2 linked regions of the Kordia antarctica genome follow. The protein of the gene in region 1 interacts with the protein of each later gene in a pairwise test. Links are inferred from orthologs where the notes say so. Each region holds a gene or a part of one and is shown on either strand. Other genes may lie near its edges. The genes, in order: IMCC3317_RS06485 and rlmB.

What was found.
Region 2: the proteins of IMCC3317_RS06485 (region 1) and rlmB interact in binary tests that used the Escherichia coli proteins (3 or more experiments, as listed by UniProt). The link is inferred for Kordia antarctica from one-to-one orthologs.

The regions. Positions count from the first base shown.
Region 1 is NZ_CP019288.1:1,604,682-1,611,712, reverse strand. What follows is about bases 3,734-6,615. They hold IMCC3317_RS06485 (NAD(P)H-hydrate dehydratase), read left to right. Parts: upstream 3,734-4,322; coding sequence 4,323-5,909; downstream 5,910-6,615. Other genes in these bases: IMCC3317_RS06480 (TlpA family protein disulfide reductase), read right to left, coding at 5,974-6,615; thrA (bifunctional aspartate kinase/homoserine dehydrogenase I), read right to left, coding at 3,734-3,957. Also shown: IMCC3317_RS06495 (homoserine kinase), read right to left, coding at 280-1,203; more of thrA, read right to left, coding at 1,510-3,733; more of IMCC3317_RS06480, read right to left, coding at 6,616-7,031. UniProt on the Escherichia coli protein: Bifunctional enzyme that catalyzes the epimerization of the S- and R-forms of NAD(P)HX and the dehydration of the S-form of NAD(P)HX at the expense of ADP, which is converted to AMP.
Region 2 is NZ_CP019288.1:2,292,302-2,304,508, reverse strand. Bases 4,894-7,728 are described here. They hold rlmB (23S rRNA (guanosine(2251)-2'-O)-methyltransferase RlmB), read right to left. Parts: upstream 6,764-7,728; coding sequence 6,023-6,763; downstream 4,894-6,022. Other genes in these bases: IMCC3317_RS09235 (hypothetical protein), read right to left, coding at 7,685-7,728; IMCC3317_RS09240 (hypothetical protein), read right to left, coding at 6,829-7,674; IMCC3317_RS09250 (rhomboid family intramembrane serine protease), read left to right, coding at 5,267-6,022; IMCC3317_RS09255 (hypothetical protein), read right to left, coding at 4,894-5,087. Also shown: IMCC3317_RS09270 (DUF5723 family protein), read left to right, coding at 1-1,342; IMCC3317_RS09265 (hypothetical protein), read left to right, coding at 1,396-2,190; IMCC3317_RS09260 (replication-associated recombination protein A), read right to left, coding at 2,825-4,102; more of IMCC3317_RS09255, read right to left, coding at 4,230-4,893; more of IMCC3317_RS09235, read right to left, coding at 7,729-8,524; IMCC3317_RS09230 (RagB/SusD family nutrient uptake outer membrane protein), read right to left, coding at 8,545-9,969; IMCC3317_RS09225 (SusC/RagA family TonB-linked outer membrane protein), read right to left, coding at 9,980-12,207. UniProt on the Escherichia coli protein: Specifically methylates the ribose of guanosine 2251 in 23S rRNA.

The sequences.
Region 1 (7,031 bases):
TTTGGTTTATAATAAGTTTCCGTCAAGCTGAACTTGATTCAGCTTCTCACAAGTAACTAACACTTTTGTATTTGTAATTTCAATTGTCAGTTCGAGTGCCAAATTTTTAATTTGGTGTATCGAGAACTATTTGGAATTTCTTGATGTTTTTTTGATTCAATAATTAAAAAATTGAATGATTCAATAATTTTAGTTTATAATAAGTTTCCGTCAAGCTGAACTTGATTCAGCTTCTCACAAGTAGCTAACACTTTAAAATTTAAAATTTAGCATTTAAAATTAATTTAAGATCCGACAACCTTCCACATTAATTTTCGAAACATGAATGTCAAAGTCAATATTAATATTTTTATAGGTTTTACTCATTATTTTAGCAACTTTTTCTGCCATTTCTTTTCCTTTGCTAAGCGCGAAAATAGAAGGTCCAGAACCTGAAATTCCAGCACCTAATGCGCCACAAGCAATTGCGTTTTCTTTCACTTTTTTGAATCCAGGAATTAAGATTGCGCGTAATGGTTCTACAATTTCGTCATGTAATGATCTGCTAATTAAATCATAATCGGAAGTGTGTAAACCGCTAATCAATCCGCCTAAGTTTCCAATTTGGATAATAGACTTTTTCATAGAAATATTTTGTTTCAATACCGAACGCGAATCCGACGTTTTGACTTCTATTTGCGGATGAATTACCGTTGCGTACAATTCGCTTGGCGTTGGAATTTTGATTAAATCCAACGGTTCATAACTTCGCACTAAGGTAAATCCGCCCAAAAGGGCAGGAGCCACATTATCCGCGTGTGCAGTTCCACTAGCGAGTTTTTCCCCTTGCATCGCAAAAGGCACTAATTCTTTTAGTGTAAACGGTTTCCCGAGCAATTCATTCATTGCAAATACAGTTCCTGCCGAACTTGCTGCGCTGCTTCCAATTCCGCTTCCTGCTTTTATATTTTTATAGATTTCGATTTCAAAACCGTGATTTAGATTTAGTTTTTCCAACATTGCCAAACCTGCAACACCTGCAACATTTTTCTCGGTTTCCAAAGGTAAATCTTGCCCGACAAGTTTCGAAATTCGAATGCCTTTTTCAGCAGTTTTCCGAATGACCATTTCGTCACCAACGTTGTCCAAACAAAGTCCGAGCACATCGAATCCGCAAGAGACATTTGCAATGGTTGCTGGCGCGAATATTTTTATTTCGTTCATTTTTGTTTGATTGAAAGATTAAACTATTCAATAATTCAATAATTTTTTATTTTGTAACAAGCTAACGTCAAGCTGAACTTGATTCAGCTTCCCACAAGTAGCTAATACTTTTACATTTAAAATTTAGCATCTCGACTGCGCTTGATGTGACACATTTTTCATTTTGAGTTTCAAGGTACTTCTCGATACAAAATTCTTTCAGATAGCTTCGCTAGGTATTTTCTATCAAAATATATTTTGATCTCAATAATACTCGAAGTGACGTTTGCATACATTTAAAATTTAACATTCAAAAATTTATAATTTCTAGAACTTCCCAACACGAATTACATCTGCAAAAATCCCTGAAGCAGTCACTTCTGTTCCTGCGCCTGCGCCTTTTATTTGCAAAGGTTGCAATACGTAGCGATCCGTGAAAAATAATACTATATTATCACTTCCTTCTAAATTGTAAAAAGGATGATCGGAAGGAATGTGTTGCAAACCAACTGTTGCTTTTCCATCTTCAAAAGTAGCAACATATTTTAAACGACAGTTTTTATCGTTTGCTTCTTTGAAAATTTTCTGAAAATGATCTTCATATTTCGTTAATGAAGCATAGAAACCTTCATTGTTTTCTGTTTCGAGTGTTTCTTTCGGAAGAAATGAATCGTTTTCAATTTCGTCCAATTCCATCACATAACCGCTTTCGCGTGCTAAAATCAGGATTTTACGTGCGACATCAATTCCGCTTAAATCAATCTTCGGATCAGGTTCCGTATAACCTTCTTTCTGTGCTTGTGATACAATATCATGAAATGTATTTTCATTGCTGAAATTGTTAAAGACAAAGTTTAAACTACCAGAAAGTACTGCTTGTATTTTGTGAACTCTATCGCCAGAAGCGATTAGGTTTTTTAGCGTATCAATAATTGGCAATCCTGCGCCAACGTTTGTTTCAAATAATAACGGCGCATTGTATTTTCTTGAAATTCGCTTTAAGTTTTTATAGTTTTCATATTCAGAAGCACATGCAATTTTGTTACAGGTCACAACTGCAATATTGTTACGTAAATAGTGTTCGTAAACGTTAGACACTTTATGACTTGCTGAGATGTCAATAAAGATACTGTTACGAAGATTCAACGATTTGGTAGTTGTGTGAAATTCGTCCAAACTTGCTTTGCTACCATTTGCTAGGTTGTCTTTCCATTTGTCTAAATCAATACCTTCTTCTTCAAAATACATGGTTCTCGAATTAGAGATTCCCACAACTCTGATGTTTAGTTTTAATTGTTTAAGAAGAAATTCGCTTTGTTTTTTGAGCTGTGCCAAGAAGCGTTCGCCCACATTTCCAACACCAGTTACAAATAAGTTGAGTTGTTTTATTTTTTCTTCAAAGAATTCTTCATGCAATGCATTCAATGCTTTTTTTGCATCTTCACTATTAATAACTGCTGAAATGTTTTTCTCAGATGCGCCTTGTGCAATTGCTCTAATATTTACATTATTTTTTCCAAGCATGCTAAACATTTTACCACTTAACCCTTGATGATTTTTCATGTTTTCACCAACTAATGCGATAATTGCTAATTGTTGTTCCACGAGAATTGGATCTACTTTTCCAGAAGCAATTTCGTAGGTAAATGTTTCATCAAGTGCAATTTTGGCTCTAGACGCTTCTTTGTCATTGATTCCTATACAAATTGAATGTTCAGAAGAAGCTTGCGTAATGAGAACGATGTTTATTTTTTGTGCTAATAAGGTTTCAAATAATCGTTTTGAAAACCCAGGAATTCCGATCATTCCACTTCCTTCCAATGTTAGTAATGAAATATTTTCAATGTAACTAATTCCTTTTACGGCTTGTTGTTTTCCGTTTGGATTTTTTGTGATACGAGTTCCTTCTTGTTCAGGATCAAATGTATTTTTTATTAGAATTGGAATTTTTTTCCGCAATACAGGTTGAATCGTTGGCGGATAAATCACTTTTGCACCAAAGTGCGATAGTTCCATTGCTTCTTGATATGAGATGTGCGGAATTGGCGTTGCTTGTTTTACAATTCGCGGATTTGCGGTGTACATTCCGCTAACATCTGTCCAAATCTGTAATTCTCTGGCATTTACTGCTGCTGCAATAATTGCGGCTGTATAATCAGATCCGCCTCTTCCTAATGTTGTGGTTTCTCCATTTTCTGTCGCAGCGATAAATCCGGGTAAGATGACAATTTGCTTTTCATTCTTTTCAAAAAATGATTGACAATTTTTTTTTGTCAGTTTCATCTCAACTTGCGCATTTTCGTAGCTTTCTGAGGTAATAATTAATTCTCGACTATCTTTATATATACAATCAAGTTTCTGAATTTTCATGACTTCCGAAATGATATAGGAAGATAATAATTCGCCAAAACTTGCAATGGTTGCTAATGTTTTCGGAGTTAATTCGCGCAGCAAAAAACAACCTTCATATAACGTTTCTAGATAGTTTAATAAACGTTTTGTGTGACTGATAACCGCGCTTTGTTCCGTAACAGGAATTAAATCTTTTACTACTTGCATGTGTCTGTTTTCAATTTCTTGCAAGAGTGATTTGTAGTATTCATCTTTTACTGCGGCGAGTTCGGCAGTTTTTAGAAGCATATTCGTAGTGTTTCCAAATGCAGAAACTACCACGACTATTTTTTCATTTTGTGATGCTTTTGTAATGATATTAATTACTAAGCTTATATTTTGTGCATTGGCGACAGAGGTGCCACCAAATTTGAGTACGTTCATGAGTATTTTTTTGTATGGTTATCGTCAGTTTTTTAAGAAGGTTTTATAAGATATATTTAATGGGAATAAACACCGAACGGTTATGAATAGCTAGACCCCAAAAGGGGTTTTAATAGTACTTGTCACAGTTGTAGAAGAAACTGTGAAGCAATTAATGAATGTGATATTGTTTGCTACTAAACGCATATTTTATTGTATGATGTTGTTCAAAAGTATTACTTTTATAAGCATAAACAAATTATATGTTTATTTTTCACGGATGTGTAGTGAAAACACCTTTTTTTTAAAAAAGCACTAAAAAAGTATAGCAAATTGCAAGATATTTCATCAAAAGTGTAATGCTATACAATTATAAAATTTAACACATGAAGATATATTCAGCAGATCAAATCTACCAAGCGATCAATACTACGATTGAAAAAAATAAAATTTCGTCCAATGAATTAATGGAATTTGCAGGAATTCAAATTTTTAATTGGTTTCATACGCGCATGCAAGGTGCGCAAGTTCCGATTCATATTTATTGCGGAATTGGAAATAATGGCGGTTCCGGTTTGGTGTTAGGTCGCCAATTGTTGCAACATGGTTATAATGTGCACACGTACGTTGTAAATTTCAGCGATAAGCGAACAAAAGATTTTTTAATTAATTATGATCGAATTAAAGAGTTTAAAGTTTGGCCAAGATTGTTGAGTTCGGGCGAGGAATTTCCTGAAATGAATAAAGAGGATATTATTGTAGACGCCATTTTTGGAATTGGATTGAATCGTGAAACTTCGGATTGGGTTAAAAATTTAATTAAATATATTAATGCTTCAGATGCGTATACAGTTTCGATAGATGTTCCTTCTGGTTTGTATCCAAATCATGCGCCAGAAGATAAAGAAGCAGTTATTGAAAGTAATTTTACCTTAACGGGACAAGCGCCAAAATTGAGTTTCTTTTTGCCAGAAACAGGCATTTATATGCAACAATGGGAAGCATTAAATTTTGGATTTGATCAGGAATATTTACAATCAATAGAGACAGAAGTTGAGTTGATTGACAAGCTTGAAATTTTACCATTGTACGTTCCTAGAGAGAAATATGCGCATAAAGGAATCTACGGACACAGCTTGATTGTTGGCGGAAGTTACGGGAAAATAGGCGCTGTAACTTTGGCTAGTTCGGCGTGTTTACGTGTTGGAACAGGATTAATTACCGCGTATATTCCTAAATGTGGGTATATAATTTTACAGACTTCATTGCCAGAAGCGATGGTGATTTGTGATGAAGACGAAAAGAATATTACAAAAATTCAGTACGATATTGAACCAAAAGCTATCGGAATTGGTATTGGTTTAGGAACTGACGCTGCAACTGTAAAAGCATTGAAAGCGTTTTTGAAAACGAATAAAGCACCTTTGGTTATTGATGCAGATGCTTTGAATATATTGGCAGTAAATAAGACATTGTTAAAATCGGTTTCGAAAGGTTCTATTTTGACGCCGCATCCAAAAGAATTGGAGCGATTGATAGGCAAGTGGACAGACGATTTTGATAAGCTTGAAAAGACAAAAGCGTTTTCAAAAAAGTATAACGTAGTTGTTATTATTAAAGGCGCGCATACGATTACTTGTTATGCCGATAAACTGTATATTAACAATACAGGAAATCCAGGAATGGCAACTGCAGGAAGTGGCGATGTATTGACAGGAATGCTCACAGGATTGATTTCGCAAGGATATGATTCGGTTACGGCGGCTATTTTGGGTGTGTATTTACATGGAAAAGCGGGCGATATTGCTTTAACAGGATTGGGATATCAAGCATTGATAGCAAGTGATATTGTGGAACATATTGGCGATGCGTATTTAGATTTGTTCAAAAAGCCAGAAGAACCAAAAGAAGCAGAAGCGCCAAAAGAAGAACCAAAAAAGAGAAAGGCAACTCAAGTTCGTAGAAAGCGGTAAAAATAAATCGCCTTGAATATAGAAATTCAAGGCGATTTATTTATGTTGTTATTTTGAGTGAAAGTTAAATTTTCAACTCATTGAATAGTTCTATTAATTTAGGACTAGATGGTCTTGGTGCATCAGCATTTACAATTTTTCCTTCTGGATTGATTAAGATAAATCTTGGAATGGTTTCTATCGCATACGCGTTTATAAAACTCGATTCATTTCTAGCATCATCCGCAATCAATTGAATTCCGCCTAAGCTTTTATCAGCAACCATTTTTTTCCATGTTTCATATGCTTTTGGCGTATCTATGGAAATAGAAACAAATTCAATTTTCTTATTATGATAATCGGCTTCTATTTTTTTCAAAGAAGGAATTTCCGCTATACAAGGTCCGCACCAAGTTGCCCAAACATCAATATATACATATTTTCCTTTTAAATTTTCTAATGATGTTTTTCCACCTTTGTGATTTTCATAATTAAATTTTGGAGAATCTGTTCCCGCTATTAATGCTTTAATTTTATTATACTTTTTAGTAACTTCCTCTTTCAATTTTTTTTCCGTAGAAATTTCTTGAATAGTATTATATAATTTTTCAGAATTCTCGTTAGATGATGAAATTCCATATGATAATTGAGCAGCTAAATCATTTTTAATATTCTGAGATTTAAGCCCTTTTATTGTCGCTAAAGTTTCTATTGTTATTGAGTCGGTGATCACTTTTTCCATGAAGTAATCTAGCACAATATTTTGATAAGAATCATAATTGCGAAAGTCTTCCGCATTATCATAATCGAATTCATCCAAAGGCTTTAACAAGTTTTCCGAAGCCTTGTATGCTGGTTTTTTTGCGTAGTGCGCATGGTAAGATGGATATCTTGAAAGATTGGCTAAATATTCATAGTTGATTGCTTTTTTTTCTAAGACTATAAAATCTTCATCTAAATCTTTAGATTCTTTTAACTTTGTTTCCGCATCAGTTTTTTTTTCTTCAATTATTTTTAAAAATTCGGCTTCTTCTAATGCGTATACCTCTTGAGGATTTAAGTTTTCATTGGCTAAATATTTTGAAGCTAAGTAGTTGTTGTTTATAGCTCCTGTTCCTTCGTATACAAGAGTTTCATCAAATT
Region 2 (12,207 bases), 690 kb from region 1 along the record:
TCCACAATCGTTGTTGTTAAATCCTGGCGCTGAAGTCAATTATAAATGGCATATTGGAATTCCGTTATTATCACACATTCATGCAAGTTTTGGTGCTTCTGGCGTTTCGGCATATGATTTATTTGCAGCTAATGGAATTGATTTTAATGAAAAACTACGGAGAGTTGTCTATAATTTAGATCGAAATGATTACTTCACAATCAATCAGCAAGTAGAAATTTTAAGTGGCGGATTTGCTGTTGGAAAATCGTTCGAACGCAATAAATATCTTTCCTTTGGATTGTATCAAGAAACAGATATTCATTTGTATTATCCGAGAGATTATGCAATTTTGGCATACGAAGGAAATCGTGATAATATCGATCGTGAATTTGATTTGAGCGATTTGAACGGAAAAGGCGAATTAATTTCTGTGCTTCATGTCGGTTTAACAACTAAAGTGAACAAAAAATGGACGTATGGAATTCGTGGAAAAATATATTCGAGTCTACTCAATTTTAAATCCACCAATAATAATGGAAGTTTTGTCACTACAGAAGGCACAAATAATTTCTATAACCATGCGTTTGATTTGGATTTAGAATTACAAACTTCGGGTTTTGCTTCTTTGATTGATTTGGACAACGACGGACAAAACGATTGGAATAAAAAAGCGGTGAAGGAATTGCGCAAACGTGTGCTTTTTGGTGGAAATTTAGGATTAGGAGTCGATCTTGGTTTTACGTATCATCCAAAAGAACAATTCACAATTACGGGAAGTATTCAAGATCTCGGATTTATTCATCACACAAAAGATGTAGAAACATATACATTAAAAGGTCAACATACATTTGAAGGTGTAAATCCGCTGTTTCCGAATAATGGTTCTGGGCAAACTGCGGAAGAATATTGGCAAGAAATTAAAGATAATTTTGAAGATTTATTCGAACTGGATACGATTACAAAAAAGTATGTTTCTTGGCGTTCGCCGAAATTAAACGGTTCTGCTTCGTACAAATACGGCAAAAAAATATTGAAAGAATGTAATTGCATTGCAGAAGATGGCGATTATTTAAACGAAGTTGGTTTGCAAGTATTTGCAATTGGACGTTCACGAAGACCACAACTTGCGGTAACGGCGTTTTATTACAGACGATTATTTAGCTTTTTAAGCGGAAAAGTAACGTATACAGTTGACGGATTTTCCAAAACAAATGTTGGTGTCGGTTTGTCATCGCACGTTGGAAACATGAATTTTTATATCATGGCAGACAATCTTTTTGAATATCAAAACATTGCAAAAGCACAATATGCTTCTGTACAACTTGGATTTAATTACATTTTTCCGATGGAGAAAAAGTAGTGAATTCCAATAAAATCCTTAATTTGGAAGCCTAATAGAAAAAATATAAAAATATGAAACGTTTTTTAGTGAGTGTTGTTTTTCTTTTGATCACGTTTTCTTGTTTTTCACAAGATTTGAATAGTTATAAATATGTAGTAGTTCCTTATAAATTCGACTTTTTAAAAGATCATGATAAGTATCGTGTGAATACGTTGGTGCGTCATTCATTCAAAAAAGAAGGTTTCGAAGTTTTATATGATAGCGAAGAGTTTCCGAAAGATTTGGTAGACGACAGATGTTTAGCATTGTATATGGACATAAATAACGATTCGGGTATTTTTACGACTAAAATGTCCATCGTTTTTCGCGATTGTTCCAATCAAGTTGTGATGGAAACTGCACAAGGGCGCTCCAGAATAAAAGCTTACGAAAAAGCGTATAGTCAAGCATTCAGAAGAGCTTTTGCAGAAATTGAAGCTAAAAATTATAGTTATAAACCAATAAAAAAAACAATTAAAGAAACGCCAAAAGTGGTTGTAGAAACACCAATTGAAGTTGTTGAAAACGTAGAAATTACAGTAGTAGAAGAAAAAACTCCTATTGATAAAACTGTTGTCCAAAATGGAGCTGTAAAAACGGTGACAGAAACTACGGAAGCTGTTTTATACGCACAACCGATTAAAAACGGATATCAATTGGTAGATAGTACGCCAAAAGTTATCATGATTTTACTAAAATCAGGTGCTCCAAATGTATATATCGTAAAAGGACAAGATGCTTCTGTGTATAAAGAAAACGGAAAATGGATCTTGTCAAAAGTGACAAGTGAAGGAAATGTTGTGTCTGTTTTGAATATTAAGTTTTGATTTTAGACGCGCTTCGCTTTTGGAAACGGCTACGCCTTTAGTATCGCTTTGCTCTTAGATTGTTGGTATTTTGGCATGTGAATTATTTACTCAATGGAATAAACTTATAAATCTTTCAACTTTTAAACTGAATTTCACATTGCTACATTAAACTTTGGAAGTTCCCTTTCGCTATCGCTTCAGGTCGCGCTATTCGTTGCAAGTCCTCGCTCGCAAACTCGCTGTGGGCTTTTCACTGCTATCGCTAACTCACCATGATGTGCGATTGTAGGTTTTTGCATTTTGATAGCTTCGCTAGGTATTTTCAATCAAAATATATTTTGATTTCAATAATGCTCAATGTGACATTCGTTTGTTTGTTTGTGTTTACACTGAGTTGAGTCGAAGTGTTGATTCGTCAATTTGTTTTTTGTCAGTTCGTTTATTTGAAAATAATGAGTTATTTAATCTTTTCAATTCCCAAAGCCGTCAGTTCGAGTGATTTTTACATTGCGCGTAGCAGAAATGAAAAAATTGTATCGAGAACAGCTTCGGAAATTAAAGTACTTCTCGATACAAAATTTCTACGAAATTCCACTCGAAGTGACGTTGGTGTTTTAATTTTCCCTAATCCCTAATCCCTAATCCCTAATCCCTAATAACCATACTTGTCTTTCCAGCGATTTTTAAGGAAATCGCGCAGATTTTTTTCTCTAGCATTACTTCCTGGATCGTATATTTTTGTACTAGAAATTTCATCAGGTAGAAATTCTTGCGCTACAAAGTTATTATTGTAATCGTGTGAGTATTTGTAATCTTCGCCATAACCTAAATCTTTCATTAGTTTTGTTGGCGCATTTCGTAAGTGTAGCGGAATTGGTAAATCGCCAGTTTCTTTGACAATTGCTTGCGCTTTTTTGATTGCCATATACGAAGCGTTACTTTTAGCAGAAGTTGCCAAATAAACCGCACACTGACTTAGAATTATACGCGCTTCAGGATAACCAATAATGGAAACTGCCTGAAATGTATTGGTTGCAATCACTAACGCTGTCGGATTTGCAATTCCGATGTCTTCACTTGCTGAAATCAACATTCTGCGTGCAATAAATTTTACATCTTCGCCGCCTTCAATCATTCTGGCAAGCCAATAAACTGCACCATTTGGATCGCTTCCACGAATTGATTTTATGAATGCTGAAATAATATCGTAATGTTGTTCTCCAGTTTTGTCATATAAAACCGTGTTTTTCTGTACACGACTTAATACTAATTCGTTTGTGATAACGATTTTGTCTTTTCCTTCCGAATTGATTAGTAATTCAAAAATATTTAACAATTTTCGAGCATCGCCGCCAGAAAGTCTTAATAAAGCTTCTGTTTCTTTGAGCGTAATTTGCTTATGCGCAAGTTGTGTATCTTCTTTGATGGCACGTTTTAGTAGTTTCACTAAATCATCTTTCCCGAAAGGGTTTAATACATATACTTGACAACGCGATAGTAATGCAGGAATGACTTCAAAGCTTGGATTTTCTGTGGTAGCACCAATTAAAGTTACCCAACCTTTTTCCACAGCACCAAGTAAAGAATCTTGTTGCGATTTGCTAAAACGATGAATTTCATCAATAAAAAGAATTGGGTTTTTAGTCGTAAACAACCCATTTTCTTGTTTTGCACGTAGAATGATTTCTCGTACGTCTTTTACACCAGAACTTATCGCGCTAAGCGAATAAAAAGGACGCTTTGACGTAGTTGCAATAATATTAGCCAACGTTGTTTTTCCTGTTCCTGGTGGTCCCCAAAGTAGGAGTGAAGGAATTAATCCTTTTTCTATTTGTCGGGTAAGTACACCAGTTTCTCCAACAAGATGTTCTTGACTGATATAGTCTTCTAATGTTTTCGGACGAATGCGTTCCGCTAATGGTTCATTCATTAGGCAAAAATAAGGCATTTGTCCAAATTATGCATTAGAAGTTTCTATAAGGTGTTGCAACTACAAATTTTACTATTTTTTTGGTGGAATCTGTAGTTGCATATATTTTTACATTAGGTTATAATTTCTAAGATTTTTTTCCTGCAGATACTTTTGCAGCATGTCTTATAGCACATGTTATATCTCTTCCATTTTTATCAAAAATGCGTCCACAATTTCCACCAGCTATAAGACCAGCAGCATCTACAAATATTCTTCCAACAGCTCGTCCAAAGTCTTCAAATAAGTTTTTTTGGAGCATTCCTATTTTATTTCCTTGCCTGTTATTATTTGAATTCATGTGTAGTAAGCGGTAATTCCAAGGATGTGAGCTATCGAGTGTGGCATTTATCCAATAACTATAACTATTTTTAGCAATACTACACGCTCCTAACATGTTGGCTGCATAATTCCCTGTTCCTGCAGTTTGGTCATATATTACTGGATAGTTAGCAATGATAAAGTTTTCAAATGCTTCAATTTCGGCAGTGAATTCTGCCACGCTTTTGTATGTACTATTTTCAATAGAGATTGCATTGTCAAAAATAGTAAATAGCATATCTGTCAATGGTGCATCTTCAGGTTTAATATAATTCATGTTTACGAGCACATTGGAAGCGTTGTTCAGATCGTCATACATTCCTTCAAGCATTGTCAATTCTGTTTCGTGAGTTTGCCAATCAGTGCAATTGCAAGTTGAGTTATCAAAATAAGCGTCGCTATAGGTATCACCAAAATAGAAAATGTCTTGCAAGGATGCAGTATTAAAATTAGGCATCGTAGCAATGTGATCCATCGCAAGATTGTGAGATATTCCGTAACCGTCAAAATCACTTATGGATTTTAGATTCGTTTCTTGAGAGGTTGTCTCGCTTGTGTTTTCTTCTAAATTACAAGAAAAAATGATAAGCATTAGTAATGTTAGAATGGTTGATTTTTTTTTCATAATAGTTGTTATTTAGTTGATTGTCAGATAATTTACGATTTAAAAATGTATTTTTAATACGTGAACACCGTATTTTTTTAGAGGAAAAACCCTGATTAAATAACTGTTTTTTCTAGGTGACAATTTTTCATGCGAACTAATTTTGGCTGATTTTTTGACTACTTGATGTAAAATTATTTATGAATTCTAATCAACAACCTTTTGTATTTACGCCACAAGTCGTACTACTACCATTTTTGTTTATACTATTAATTTGGTTAGTATATTGGTCTGAAATACGTTTTGGATTCCGTTTTAATGAATATGGCGTGTATCCAAGAACATTGAAAGGATTGCGAGGAATTTTACTGAGTCCGTTTATTCATGGAAGCTTGAAACATCTTTGGAATAATACAATTCCGCTATTTTTGCTGAGTGCAGCAATTATTTATTTTTATAGATCGCAACGTTGGATGATCTTTTTGATTGGATTGTTTGGCTCAGGATTGATCACGTGGATTATTGGGCGAGAAGCAAATCATATTGGCGCAAGTGGATTTATTTATGTGTTGATGAGTTTTATCTTTTTTAAAGGAGTTATAACGAAGTATTACAGATTCGTCGCGGTATCGCTGATTATTATGTTTTTATATGGAGGAATGTTGTGGTATTTGTTTCCTATAGAACCACATATTTCTTGGGAAGGTCACTTAGGTGGATTTACCACTGGGTTTTTATTAGCTGTTTTTCTTCCCGTAGTATATGCAAAAGATACGTACGAGTGGGAAAAAGAGGAGTTTGTCCCAGAAAATGATCCTTTTATGAAACATTTTGATGCGGACGGAAATTTTATTGAAACGTTGCCTGATGAAGTAGAAGAAATACCGCAAGCGCTGCCACAGATAAAAGTAAATTATATCTATGTTGATACTTCTAAAATTAATGAAGAAGAGTAGTTAGGCTAAACGTTGTCGTATAATTTCATATAAAAATGCGCCACATGCAACCGAAACATTTAGAGAAGCAATTTCTCCTAGTATTGGTAATTTTGCATGATGATCTACAATTTTTAAGATTGAAGACGAAACACCTTTTCCTTCAGAACCCATTACAATAGCAACTGGCACGGTGAAATCTACATCGTACAATGTGTTTTCGGTTTTTTCAGTTGCAGCAATAATTTGTATGCCTGAACTTTGTAAATGATAGATAGCATCTTTGATGTGATCAACTTTACAGATTGGCATTTTGAAGATAGCACCAGCCGAAGTTTTTACGGAGTCTGCATTTACAGGTGCGCCACCTTTTTTCTGAATGATGATTCCATCGACTCCAGTACATTCTGCTGTACGGATAATGGCTCCAAAATTACGAACATCACTTAGTTGATCTAAGATTAGAAACTTAGGAATTCTTCCAGATTCTATGACACTTATAACTAATGTATCAAGATCATGAAATTCTATGGGAGAAACTAATGCAACAACACCTTGATGATTTTTTTTGGTAAGTCTATTTAGTTTTTCTGGTGGAACAAACGAAGTACTGATTGCGTTTGTACGCAATAGTTGGTCTAATTCATTGAATAAGTCGCCTCTAAGCCCTTTTTGAATAAAAACCTTATCAATTGTGCTTCCTGAATTGATTGCCTCTATAATGGCTCTTATACCAAATATTTGTGTGTTATTGTCTTGCATGGGACAAAGATAAAATAAAAAACCACCCAATTGGGTGGTTTTTTGAATGTATTATGTTGTTATTTTTACATTGGTGTGTAAACAGAAACTCCGTTTTCTCCGTATCCTTCGCAGAACCAAGAAGTAGTCATAACTCCAGTAGCAACATTTACTTCGTTAACTCCTCCATTTAATGGAATAACAGCTCCCCAAGGGTCACTTTGGTTTTCCCATTGAATTTTGTTACAAGAGTTGCTGAATGTAAAGTCAAAACTAGTTGGACCAGTTCCGTAAGCAGCACCGTAAGGACCACCATTGTAAAGACCTCCTGAGAAATCTTGTACAAAGAAAGTTCCATCTCCATTATCAACAATCGCCATAACTTCTGTGTTAGGGTTAAAGTTTGGAAGGAAATCATGGTATCCGTAATTAGTAGTAACACTGTACATTCCACCTAAGTCTAATGTAAGATCACATACTAAGTTTACTCTGTGACGTACTGTCGAAGATCCGTCTGATAATCCAACAGAAACTCCTCTTGTTGCTGATTGTAACACGATATCAAAAGAGATATCAGAAGATACTAAAGCAGTAGCAGCAGTTGGTGTAAGATTTAAGTTAATCAAAGCAGTATTCGTATTAGCAGCAAAGGTTACAGCACCACTAACAGAAATTGCGTTACTTGATACACCTACTACATCTTCGATAGCGTAAGTTACATTTACTGCAGTTAAGTTAATAGGAGCAGTAAAGTTTACAGGAACAGTAATTAACGTCAAAGAGTTATCTACAGAACTTGTAGTTACTTCCGTTGGGAATTCTATCCATCCTGATTCAGGATCTGATTGAAATCTATTACCATCATCACTTACACAGCTATATGTAAATACTAATACCAAAGGTAAGATGAATAATTTTATAATTTTTTTCATAACAAAGTTATTATATTTTAGTTAATGTATACGTAGTTGTAGCTACAGAACCACATATTTCGTCGATGTCTTCATCGAAAATAAATGTAATTGATGTATCATCTCCAACAGTATATGATCCTAGTGATGTTGCAGGTCCGAATGCGATAGATCCACCACATCCAACTCCTGAAACTTGTCCGTCAAGAAGCCCTTTAGATGTAGTTGTACCACATACAAAGCTAAAAGAGAAATCAACTGGTGGATTAGAAAACCCAAAACTTGGGTAACATTTCACATTGAAGGTTCTTTCAGTTGATGCAGTTCCACCAACTAATTCAACATTTATTGCTGTTCCTAATGCTGGAGCAAATCCAGCAGCAGCGATACCACCTGATACGAAATCTAAAGTATACATACCAGTAGCGAAAGTTGCGTCAATAGGGCAAATTTCTACTAATGATAGTGTATGAATTTGGGTACTTCCAATTCCTCCGTCTACTGAATCAATTTTTAATGATAAAGTTTCACCTGAAGTTGTCAATCCGTCATCCATACCCATAACAGTTAAAGTTCCAAAGAACTCGTTAGCAGGAATCGTAACAGTAGTAGGAAATGAATACATTCCACTTGTAGCAGTTGTATTATCAGCGTCAACAGAAACATTTACTGTTCTTGCTGATGAAGATGTAGTACTTACACCTACAGATACATCTATTGTGTTGGTACTATTGATCTCAACTTCTAATGTAGAAGATGTTCCATTAAAGTATGCCAAAGTTTGGCTACCATCATATATTGGTGATTGTGTCTCTTCACACGAAGTGAACATAAACAACACACCTATGAAAAGTATTGCGATTTTTTTCATTACTTTCTTTTTTTAGTTTATTAGTACCCTGAATTCTGGGTCATGTTAGGGTTAGCATTAATTTCAGCTTGCGGTATTGGGAAAGTAAATTTCTCAGATGAAACCGGAAGTGAACATGGAATACCACCAACACAATCGTTAGCAGCTCTATCAATACCTTCATTTAAGATATTTCTGTATCTTTTAATATCAACATACCTGAAACCTTCGTAGCATAACTCTAATCTTCTTTCAGCTTTTACATCAGTAATAGCTTCATTTAAAGAAGTGTAAGTCGCTGTTGTTTGAGGTGTGTTAAATCTAGCATTTCTAACAGCATTCACGTCTGCAGCAGCAGCAGCGAAATCTGGAGCAGCTTTTCTAGCATGCGCCTCAGCTCTGATTAAATAGATTTCAGAAAGTCTCATTGCTTTGTAATCATTGATATAATTAGTATCAGCACCAGCTGGATACTTTCCAATAGTTAATTCAGGAGGCGTAGCACCTGGATTACTTGCAGGATCAACATTTACAGTACGACGAACATCTCCAGCAGCAAAAAGTCCAAATAACCCGGTAGACATTTCGATAAAATCACCACCTGTACCTGTAAAAATCCAGTTGAAGGCAATACTACTGTTGTTTCCTTGTACGTTGTCAAATTTGAAGATAACTTCTGTTGTGTCAGTATCTCCGTTAAACATTGCAGCATACTGTGTTTGGTTAGCTAATGAATAGCTAGCAATCAATGTATTTGCATTAGAAATAGCTGTCGTGTAATCTCCACTGTACAATGCTACTCTAGCTCTTAAGAAAGTGATAAAATCACGAGTCGCGAAGTTCTTATCAGTAGAACTTGTTGGCATTAAGCTAGCAGCTAGTGTAAGATCGTTTTCAATTTCAGTTACGATTTCTCCAACAGTTTGTCTTGCAGGAAAATCAGATGTAGATACAGTATTTTGATAGAAAACACCTAAAGAAGCAGAATTTAATAAATCCTCCGAATAGTATGTTAATAAATCATGGTGTAAATACGCTCTGAATGCATAACACTGAGCTAATATATTGTTGTAAGAGCCAGTTTCACCAGATGTTGGTGTAATTACAGAAGCTCCAGCTAATACACGGTTAAAGTTGTTAATCGCGTTGTATCTATCTCCCCAAGTTCCTTGGTCACCATTTTGAGAGTTCAATAATTGGTTCAACAGGTTTAATTGCTGACCTCCATTGTCTTTTCCGATTTTGGTATTATCTGAAAAGATAGAGTTAAATGAGATTAAACTAGCTTGTCCACCTCCACGATTTATACTGTTTATAGCTCCACGTAATCCTGCTTCTAAATCAGAAACACTTTGATAGGCGGTTTCTTCAACCAAACTATCTACTGGAAAACGTTCTAATTGATCGTCACAACTTACTGCGAAGAGTAAGGTGACAATAATTGGTATTAGAAAATATTTTTTCATTTTTTATTTTTTAAAAGTTTAAGTCAAATCCTAAAGAGAAAGTTCTTGGAACTGGATAATCAAAGAAACCAGTATTTTGGTTACTTTCAGGATCAAATCCTCTCCATTTTGTCCATGTTACTAAGTTAGTACCCTGAACATAAACTCTCAATCCAGATAAGATATTTGTTTTTTCTAAGATTTTAGAATCAACTTTGTATGATAATGAAACGTTTCTTAAACGTAAGAATGAAGCATCTTCAAGATATCGATCTCCATCAACTGCACGTAAACCTCCAAACGATAATGCTGGAATGTCAGTTACTTGTCCTGGAGTAGTCCATGCATTTAAGATACTAGTTGACTGGTTAGCAAATCCTGCTAATCCTACATCTTCTACAATCGCTAATGAACTATTTTGTCTATATCTGTCTGCTGAAAATGAGAATAACGAACTTAGTGTAAATCCTTTATAAGTGATGTCAGCTCCGAAACCTCCAGTATATGATGGATCGAAATTTTTATCTAAGTAAACTGCATCATCAGGACTGTAAACATTCGTAATGTTACCGTCTACATCAAAGTAAAGAGGTTGTCCGTTTGAAGGATCAACTCCTGCCCATCTAGTTAAGAACCATGTGTTAGCTGCACGTCCTTCAGCAACACGTAGCGTGTTACCTGTGAATCCACCTGGTAATCTTTCAACTTCATTTTTGTTGTAGTTACCATTTGCATGAACTCTAACAGCCCAAGGATTATTTTCTGATTTTCTTAATACATCATAAGAAATTTGTAAATCAAAACCTGTGTTACTCATGTCAGCAACGTTTGCAGTAACTTGGTTGTATCCAGTTCCAGCAACAGATAATAATTTTTGAGAGAATAAATCTTTCGTTAAATTTCTATAGAAATCAAATTCTCCAGATAATCTATTGTTCCATAACCCAAAGCTTAAACCAACGTTTAATTGATTTGAAGTTTCCCATTTGATATTTTCATCAACTAGCGTCCCTAAGTTGTATCCTGTACCTAATTGGTAGCTAGGACCAGCATTTACAGTTTGAAGACCTTGGTAACGAGTTCCAACGTTTTGATTACCTACAACTCCGTAACTTGCTCTAAGCTTTAATGTCGTAATAAAATCAACATCACTCATGAAATCTTCGTTATCAATATTCCATCTACCTGCAACCGACCAGAATGTACCTGTTGGGTTTTTAGGGAAACGAGATGTTTGATCTTGTCTGATTGTAGCTGCAAATCCGTACTTTCCATCGTAATCTAAATCTAAAGTTCCGAATACAGAAGCTAAAGCGATTTCAGTTTCAGTAGAACCAACACTTGGTACGTAATTATAAATGTCAGTACCAGATCCGTCAGGATCTTCTGTGGTATTTCCATCAGTGAAACCATTTCCTGAACCTGGCAATGCCGGGTTTAGACCGAAAGCTTGATAATTAGCATTTTGTGTATTAGAGTAGTTGTACTCTCCGTAAACAGTAGCTGTTAAATTTAACTTATCAGTAATATCATTTTGATATCTAAGGAAAGCATTTGTAATAAAGTTAGCATCTCTAAAGAAGTTCTCAAACTGAGTACCTTTTTCTTCTGAAGCTTGATTAGGAGAAATTAATCCTCTAAGACTTCCTGGAGCAGTGATGAATAGACTTTCGATATTTGTATAATCAATACCAACAGAACCTCCAATAGTTAAGTTTTTCGCAAAGTTGTAATCTGCTGAAATACTTCCTACTGCTTTAAATTCAGTTTCTTCATCTGTGTTTAATCTTGCTGTGTTCAATGCTAAATAAGCAGTGTTAACAAATCCGTTAGCTCCACTTGCGTTTATTGAACCGTCAGCGTTTAATGCTCCACTTTGTTGAGTACCAATAATGTTAATACTTCCATCAGGATTGTAAGGTGATAAATAAGGCAATCCAATGTAAGGTACAATGAACGGGTTATCTAACTGACCTCCTGTGTTATTACCTCTAGCTGCATCAACAATGAAGTTGTTTACAGAGTAGTTTAACGTTAATGTAGTAGCATAGTTGAATTTCTTACTATCAGAAGTTCCAGTAAAGTTGTTTCTGAAAGAGAAACGCTTTAAATCACTACCTAATGTAATACCTTCTTGCTTAAAGTACTGAAGTGAAGTATAAGAACTTGTGTTCTCATTACCTGTAGAAATGTTTACTTCGTGAGATAATGTAGTTCCTTGTTGGAAAAAGATATCTGACCAGTTCGTATTTGTTTGTG